2 regions of the Eubacterium maltosivorans genome follow, and region 2 is predicted to be linked to the other one. Evidence: predicted binding sites of a transcription regulator. Region 2 holds the regulator's gene; the other holds the start of a gene.

Region 1 (4,197 bases), 590 kb from region 2:
ACCACCATCGGCAAATTCCTGTTTGATATCACAAAGTACAACTTCATAACCATCGGTAGAAGCGAAAACCTGAGCAATACCAGATCCCATTGTACCGGCACCAATAACGCCAACTTTCATTTTAAGTCCTCCTAGATAAATTAAAAACTTTTTTGTATTCTTGTATATACAGATTTGTATATACAGGCGAAAAGCCCAAACTCAAGGGTATTTTTATACAAAAATACCCTTGAGTTGAAAATCATATTAAATTACAAGCTTAACGATTCTGGAAAGGTTCGTGTTTACGTTTTTCCAGGAAAGCAGCCATACCTTCTTTTTGATCAGCAGATTCAAAGCATCCGCCAAACTGTTTTGCTTCAAAGGCAATTGCGTCGTCCATACCCATTTCAAGACCATCATTGATAGCTTTTTTAGTATTGCGAACAGCAATTGGAGCATTGTTAGCAATTTTACCAGCTAATTTCAATGCAGCAGGCATTAATTCGTCTGCCGGATAAACAGCATTAACCAGGCCCCAGCTCAAAGCGTCAGCCGCTTTGATATTGGTGCAGGCATACAGCATTTCTTTTGCTTTACCAGTCGGGATCAGACGTGCAAGACGCTGAGTACCACCGAAACCAGCAGTGATACCAAGGCCAACTTCAGGCTGGCCAAAGGTTGCATTTTCAGAAGCCAGACGAATATCGCAGGACATGGATAATTCACAGCCGCCGCCCAGTGCAAAACCGTTAACCGCAGCGATAACCGGGATTGGTAAAGTTTCGATCTTTCTGAAAATATCGTTTCCTTTTTTACCAAAAGCTTCGCCTTCAGCCTGAGTCAGGCTGCTCATTTCACCGATGTCCGCACCGGCAACAAAAGATTTCTGACCGGCGCCTGTAATAATCAGGCAACGGATCGTATCTAAATCAACACCGTCGATGACCTTGTCCAGATCTTCAAGTACTTCACTGTTTAAAGCGTTTAAAGCCTTTTCACGGTCGATGGTGATAACAGCAACTGCACCCTGTGGTTCATATTTAACAAAACCCATTGTAATTACCTTCTCTCCTTAATTGATATGTTTAATTTCCTTTTTCTGCTAAGAGAAAGATCGAAATAAAAGGCGTAAGCTGCAGAAACGACGTCTTGTCATTTCTATATGAGCGCGCTGACCGCAGCTACACGCAGCTTACCGAGTAATTCGTCCTTTACTTTTGCAAAATTAGTCCATTTCTACGATGGTGGACACGCCCATACCGCCGCCTACACATAAGGTTGCAAGACCTTTTTTAGCGCCGCGTTTCTGCATTTCGTGCAGTAAGGTTACCATGATACGGCAACCGGAAGCACCAACCGGGTGACCCAGAGCGATGGCACCGCCGTTTACATTCAATTTATCTTCAGGAATATTTAAAGTTTTGCCTACAGCACAAGACTGAGCTGCGAAAGCTTCATTTGCTTCAACTAAGTCCATATCATCGATGGTTAAACCAGCTTTTTCTAAGGCTTTGCGGCTTGAGAAGATTGGTCCAACACCCATGATGGATGGATCAACACCAGCGGAAGCACCGACAACAAATTTAGCCATTGGCTTAACGCCTAATTCTTTTGCTTTTTCAGCAGACATAACAACGATGGCAGCAGCGCCGTCATTGATACCAGAAGCATTTGCAGCAGTTACGGTACCGTCTTTTTTGAAAGCCGGACGCATTTTGCTGATACCTTCGGCAGTTACGCCTTTTCTTGGGAATTCATCAACTTTGAATTCAACAATTTCTTTTTTAACTTTAACCGGAACTGGTACGATTTCATCGTCGAAACGACCAGCTGCCTGAGCGGCTTCACATTTCTGCTGGCTCTTAGCGGCGAAATCATCCTGATCTTCGCGGGTTACATCATACTGTTCTGCTACATTTTCAGCAGTGATACCCATGTGATAGTGATTGAAGGCATCGGTTAAACCGTCTTTGATCATGGTGTCGATGAACTGGCCGTCGCCCATTCTGTAGCCATAGCGTCCTTTAGGAACAGCATAAGCAGCGCCAGACATGCTTTCCATACCACCAGCAACAATAATATCCGCTTCTCCAGCCTGGATCATAGCAGCTGCAAGGTTGATGCATTTAAGGCCAGAACCACATAAATTGTTAAGTGTTAAAGCTGGAACTTCAACAGGAATACCAGCGTTTACAGCGGACTGACGAGCGACACTCTGTCCCTGAGCTGCCTGTAATACACAACCCATTAATACTTCGTCAACGTCTTCCGGTTTAACACCTGCGCGGTTTAATGCTTCTTTAATAACGATGGTTCCCAAGTCTACCACTGGAACGTTTGCTAAAGAACCACCAAAACTACCAATTGCTGTACGTACAGCACCAGCTAATACTACTTCTTTTGCCACTTAAAATTCCCTCCATTAATTCTCACATTTCCATGTGAATATTTGAATCATTTATCTTATACTCCAACTGTCCATTTATAGAACAAAAGGAGTATCTGTTAAATATATAACAATACTACCACATATTTGGCGAATTTGCAATAGATTACAGGAAAATTCTGTTATTAAACGGTCTTTTTTTGTGAAATATGTATATACAGGTATATTGACCCCCTATAACTACTCAAATCATACATAAGCGGTGTTTTATTGTATATTTATACTACTCAACAAAGCTTTAAATTAGCCTTATTTTGAGATTTCTTTTTTCTTAGCATAATTTGTGTTAAAATAGCCCTTAAGAAAACCGCTAAAAGCTAAAAGAAAGAAAATGAAATCATGAACCTATTATCCGTCATCAACCTTAAAAAAACCTACGGTGTCAAAACCCTTTTTGAAAAAATCAGTTTCAACATCGAGGACAGCGATAAAATCGGCGTCATCGGCGTTAACGGCACTGGGAAATCCTCCCTGCTTCGCATTGTCGCCGGGCAGGATACCCCGGATGCTGGCGAAATCCGCATCTACGGCAGCAAACGCATTGAGTATCTGGCCCAGACACCCGAGCTCGACCCAAATGTCACCGTCCTGGCCCAGGTCTTCCGGGCCGACACGCCGGAGATGAACACTCTGCGGGACTATGAGAGCACTCTGGATCTCCTGGCGCGTTACCCAGAGGATGAAAAACTCCAGAAGCACCTTCTGGCTCTGACCGATACCATTGACGCAGGCGGCCTGTGGAACCTGAAATCCCAGGTCGAAACCATCCTGACCCAGCTGGGTATCAAGGACTTCGACAAAACCATCGGCACCCTGTCCGGCGGGCAGCGCAAGCGCGTGGCAATGGCCTCCGTACTCCTGACCCCCTGCGACCTCCTGATCCTTGACGAGCCCACCAATCACCTGGATAATGAGACCATTGCCTGGCTCGAAAAGTATCTGGAAAACCGCAAGGGCGCCCTCTTAATGGTCACACATGACCGCTATTTTCTGGACCGTGTCGTGAACAAAACCGTCGAGCTGGACGGCGGCGCCCTGTACGAATACACCGGCAATTATTCCGAGTTCGTCGAAAAAAAGGCCGCCCGCAAAGAGTTCGAAAACATTATGGAACAGAAACGACAGAACCTGTACCGGCGTGAGCTGGCATGGATCAGGCGCGGTGCACGTGCCCGGACCACCAAACAGAAAGCCCGGATTCAACGCTTCGAGGATATTAAAAACAGCGCCGCCGACCTGAGCGAGGATATCCTCGAAATCAACGTAGGCTTCACCCGACTTGGTAAACAGGTGATAGACATGGACCATGTGTCCAAGTCCTTTAAAAACCAGTGCGTGGTGAAGGACTTCAGCTACATTTTCGGGCCCGATGAACGCATTGGCATCATCGGAAAAAACGGCAGGGGGAAATCCACTCTGCTGAATCTGATTGCTGGAAAAATCCGGCCAGACAGTGGAACCATCATTATCGGCGACACGGTCAAAATCGGCTATTTCTCCCAGGAATCCGAAGACATGGATCTGAATCTGCGCGCCATTGAATACATTCGCGAGGGCGCTGAAACCGTGGAAAACGCCCGGGGTGAGGTCATCACTGCGGCCCAGATGATGGAGCTGTTTCTTTTTGACCGCTACGCCCAGTGGGTGCGGATCTCCGAACTGTCCGGCGGTGAACGCAGACGCCTGTATCTGCTCCGTATTCTTATGTCCGCACCGAATGTTCTGCTCTTAGACGAGCCCACAAACGATTTGGATATCGATACTCTCAA
Region 2 (4,197 bases):
GATGGAGGTTGGTGAGCGTGTGGGAAATTTTCTGGTTTCCCGGAGAAGCTTGAAAATTCTGATTATCGCCGGCTTTTTTGTGGGCATGTTTGTGACCATTGCCGAGCCGGATGTGCAGGTGCTGGCTGGCCAGGTGGCAGCAGTCTCGGAGGGGAGCATCAACCGGACGATGCTCATCGCTGTGGTCGGCGTTGGGGTCGGTATTTTTCTGGTTATCGCGCTGCTGCGCTTTGTTTTTCAGATGAAGCTGTACCATATCCTGATCATTGGGTATATCGCTGTTTTTGCCCTGTCCTTTTTTACGAACCCTGAGATGGCGCCAGTAGCCTTTGATTCCGGCGGCGTCACTACTGGTCCCATCACAGTGCCCTTTATACTGAGTCTGGGCAGCGGGATCACCAGCGGCGTAAGAACCAGCAGGGAAGGAACAGACAGCTTTGGGATGGTTGCCCTGTCCTCGCTGGGACCGGTGCTGGCCGTCATGATTTTGGGGGTGATCTTCAGATGAGCCTGATCAGTCATTTATTTCACGGTATGCCGGAGGTGGCATGGGAGGTTTTTCTGGCCATCCTGCCCATTGTTTTGATTTTTCTGTTTTTGAACGCCATTGCGCTGCGGCTGCGGGCTCCTATTATCAAGCGGATTATAGGCGGCTTTGTGGTGACTTACCTGGGGCTGGTGCTGTTTCTCCAGGGCGTAAACATTGCCTTTGTACCGGCCGGCGAATTTTTGGGCACAGCCCTTGCAGAGCTTGAGTACAGCTGGATTCTCATTCCGCTGGGCTTTGCCATCGGTTTTCTGGTCGCCTTTGCCGAGCCAGCCGTCCAGGTCATGGTAAAGCAGGTTGAGGAAATGACCAGCGGCGCCATCAAAGCACGCGTTATGCTGCTTGCGATCTCGCTGGGCGTGGCGTTAGCGGTTATGACGGCCATGATCCGGCTGCTGGCCGGTATTTCGCTCTGGTGGATTTTGATTCCGGGCTATATACTGGCCTTTATTCTCGGCCGCTTTGTGGAGCCGAATTTTCTGGCTATGGCCTTTGATAACGGCGGCGTAGCCACTGGCCCCATGTGCTCGACCTTTATTCTGTCTCTTTCAGTGGCTGTGGCGGGCGCGACGCCAGGACGAAATCCGCTGCTGGACGGCTTTGGCGTGGTAGCGCTGATTGCCCTTGCGCCGATTCTGACAACCCTGCTTCTGGGCTTCTTTTATAAGCAGAAGGAGGCCTACAGGAAAAGGCAGTGTGAAAAGCAGCCGCGTGATTCTTAACCGGTATTGACAGAAGATTTTAATCATATATAATATGTAGATTACTTAGCGAATGATGGAGGAAAAAATGGAAGACAGAAATAAGATTAAGACCGAACTGATTGTGGTGATTGTGGAAAAGGATATGTCCGGCGAGGTCATTGACGCGGCCAAACAGGGCGGCGCTGACGGAGCGACCGTTATGTATGGCCGTGGATCCGGCATCCATGAGAACGCCCGGTTTTTCGGCATCACCATTGAGCCTGAAAAGGAGATCGTTCTGATTCTGGTGGACGCGTCCATAAGGAACGCGGTGCTCTGCTCGATCCAGAAGAAAATCGAAATCGACAGGCCGGGCATGGGCATTGCTTTTGTGCTGGATGTGGCCAAGGTGATTGGCAGCCCGCACCTTAACCTGATGTCGGACATCACCGATTAATTGCTTTTAAAGACACCCCGAAGGCGCTTGTTTGCCCGGTTTCTGAAGGAATTAAAAAACTTTGACACTTTTTTAATTAATTCGACCATAAAAATTGACGTTTTTTTAACAACTTGATATAATAAAAAGGATAAGTACGACGCAGGAGGGGAGTGCAGAATGCAAACTTTTTCAAAAAGGGTATCGATGACAGTTGTTAAGCGTCTGCCCAAGTATTACCAGTATTTAACCGATTTACAGGATCAACATATTGAAAAAATCTCGTCTAAGGAGCTGGCGGCTATGATGGGGCTGACCGCCTCGCAGATCCGGCAGGACCTGAATTCCTTTGGCGCTTACGGACAGCAGGGCTACGGCTACAAGGTAAAAGAGCTGAAGGAGGCCATTCGCAAAATTCTGGGGCTTGATCTCCAGTATAACTGCATTATCATCGGTTCTGGGAACCTGGGACATGCCATTGTCAATTACGAGCGCTTTAAGGAAGAGGGCATTCACTTCAAGGCCATGTTCGACGTGGATCCGGATCAGATTGGCAAAAAGGTCGGAGACGTGACTGTGTACCACATGGACGATCTCGACGCCTTTGTGGCGCACCATAAGATTGATATCTGTATCCTGAGTGTACCGCAGAAGGTCGGGCAGGAAACCACAGACCGTGTCGTAGAGCTCGGGATCAAAGCGATCCTGAACTTCGTGCCTCTGGACCTGACGGTGCCGGACGACGTGGTGGTAGAGAGTGTGAACATCACCGACAGTCTGTTTACCTTAACCTACCTGATTAACGAAGAGGAAGAGAACGAATAACCAGAAATACCAGCAGGCTTAAGCCTGCTTTTTTGGTGGAAAATAGGAGTTGTGTTTCAAAAAAATCTATTATATAATAGAGTAAAATATAAACGAGATTAATACTAGGGCAAATCTGCTGAAAGACAGAGACGCAAAGCTACAGGGCCTAAACATACATTGTAGGGTAGCCAGCTGCAGTTAAACCCATAACAGGAGCTGTAAAATGGCAGGAAAAAAGACAAACGAAACCATTGAAAATAATGTTTATAACGTAGCTTTGCGTAATATTTACGACGAGCTCTATGAACTGAACATTACCAAAAATCATTATCGGATCATCTACCATGTAGAGGGTAAATATGTGACGCCGCCAGAAGACGGCGCTTTGACAGACGGTATTGCCGATGTGGCAGCGCACATGATTCACCCGGAGGATTCGAGACGTTTTTTGGATTTTTTTGATATTGATAAAATACACGCGGCACTGGCTTCCGGAAAGACCAGCGTCATTGGAGAGTTCCGTAAGCTTTGGGAGGACGGCGCCTATCACTGGGCCTCGCTGACCGTTTTTCCAGCGGATATTGAAGGCGAGGAGGATGAGATCCTGCTCTGCTTTATCATGGATATTGATTATAAAAAACAGCTGGAAGCCGTTGAGAAGGAAAACCAAAGCCTTCAGAAAAAGCAGATGGATGACGAGCGTTACCGTCTGGTGATTGGGCAGACAAACACCCTGGTATTTGAGTGGAACCCAGAGACCGGAGAGCGCTATTATGCGCCCCGGTTTTCGGAAAATTTTATGGGCAGCTATGACGGCCGGGACATCAAGGAAATCTGGCTTGACGATGGGGTCGTCCACCCCGGCGATATTGAAATATTAAAGCAGAAAATGAGCATGGACGCCATCAGCAACGGGCAGGTAGAGCTGGAAATCCGGCTCTGCAATAAGAAAGGCCGCTATATCTGGTGTAAAATTGTATTTAATGTGCTTTACAATGAGGATGGCGGCATCAGCCGGGTGATCGGTACCCTGAACGACATCGACGAATCCAAGCGCGCGCACGAAACCCTGAAATACCGGGCAGAGTTTGATATGTTAACCGGTATCTATAACATCAATACCTTTTATTCCCGGGCAGAAAAGCTGCTCAGGGAGCATCCGGAGCAGAAATATGCCGTGGTGCGCCTGGATGTCAACCGCTTTAAGTTTATCAATGATCTGTATGGACGGGAGGAGGGAAACCGGCTGCTCCGCTTTATGGCAACTGTTATTTCGGGCCATATGGGGCCGATGGACGCTTTTGGGCGCATGAACAGCGATGTGTTCTGTCTCTGTATGTCCTATGGTTCGGGTGAGCCACTGCTCAGGCGTATTCAGAAAATACTGGCGGAGATTAACCAGTATTCAGAAACCTACCAGGTTATGCCCTCCTGCGGTATCTGCATTGTGAGGGACCGGAATGTCCAGATCAGTATCCTATGCGACTGGGCAAACCTGGCCCAGAAGACCATTAAAGGGAGCCTCATCAAGCAGTGGGCCTTTTACGATAAAAAGCTGAGAGCCAAACAGATTGAGGAGCAGCGGATCGAAAACGAGATGGACGACGCGCTGAAAAAGCACCAGTTCAAGGTGTATCTCCAGCCCAAGCACAATGTGCAGACAGGCAGCGTGATCGGCGCGGAGGCGCTGGTGCGCTGGGATCATCCTGAAAGAGGGTTCCTGA

Evidence for each region. The regulator Rex, encoded in region 2, represses fermentation and respiration genes when NADH is low (regulators of the CRP and FNR family bind a similar motif). The targets are predictions, from matches to a motif close to ATTGTTAANNNNTTAACAAT.
Region 1: the regulator Rex is predicted to act here: its motif matches at 2,484-2,503, upstream of CPZ25_RS15075 (acetyl-CoA C-acetyltransferase).

The regions. Positions count from the first base shown of each region.
Region 1 is NZ_CP029487.1:3,265,221-3,269,417, reverse strand. Features, by position in the region: gene CPZ25_RS15085 (3-hydroxyacyl-CoA dehydrogenase family protein) at 1-120, opposite strand, end outside; gene CPZ25_RS15080 (enoyl-CoA hydratase-related protein) at 260-1,036, opposite strand; gene CPZ25_RS15075 (acetyl-CoA C-acetyltransferase) at 1,208-2,389, opposite strand; gene CPZ25_RS15070 (ABC-F family ATP-binding cassette domain-containing protein) at 2,768-4,197, shown strand, end outside.
Region 2 is NZ_CP029487.1:3,851,409-3,855,605, forward strand. Features, by position in the region: gene CPZ25_RS17870 (DUF1538 domain-containing protein) at 1-508, shown strand, start outside; gene CPZ25_RS17875 (DUF1538 domain-containing protein) at 505-1,269, shown strand; gene CPZ25_RS17880 (P-II family nitrogen regulator) at 1,337-1,687, shown strand; gene CPZ25_RS17885 (redox-sensing transcriptional repressor Rex) at 1,847-2,491, shown strand; cyclic di-GMP riboswitch class I at 2,590-2,673, shown strand; gene CPZ25_RS17890 (sensor domain-containing protein) at 2,697-4,197, shown strand, end outside.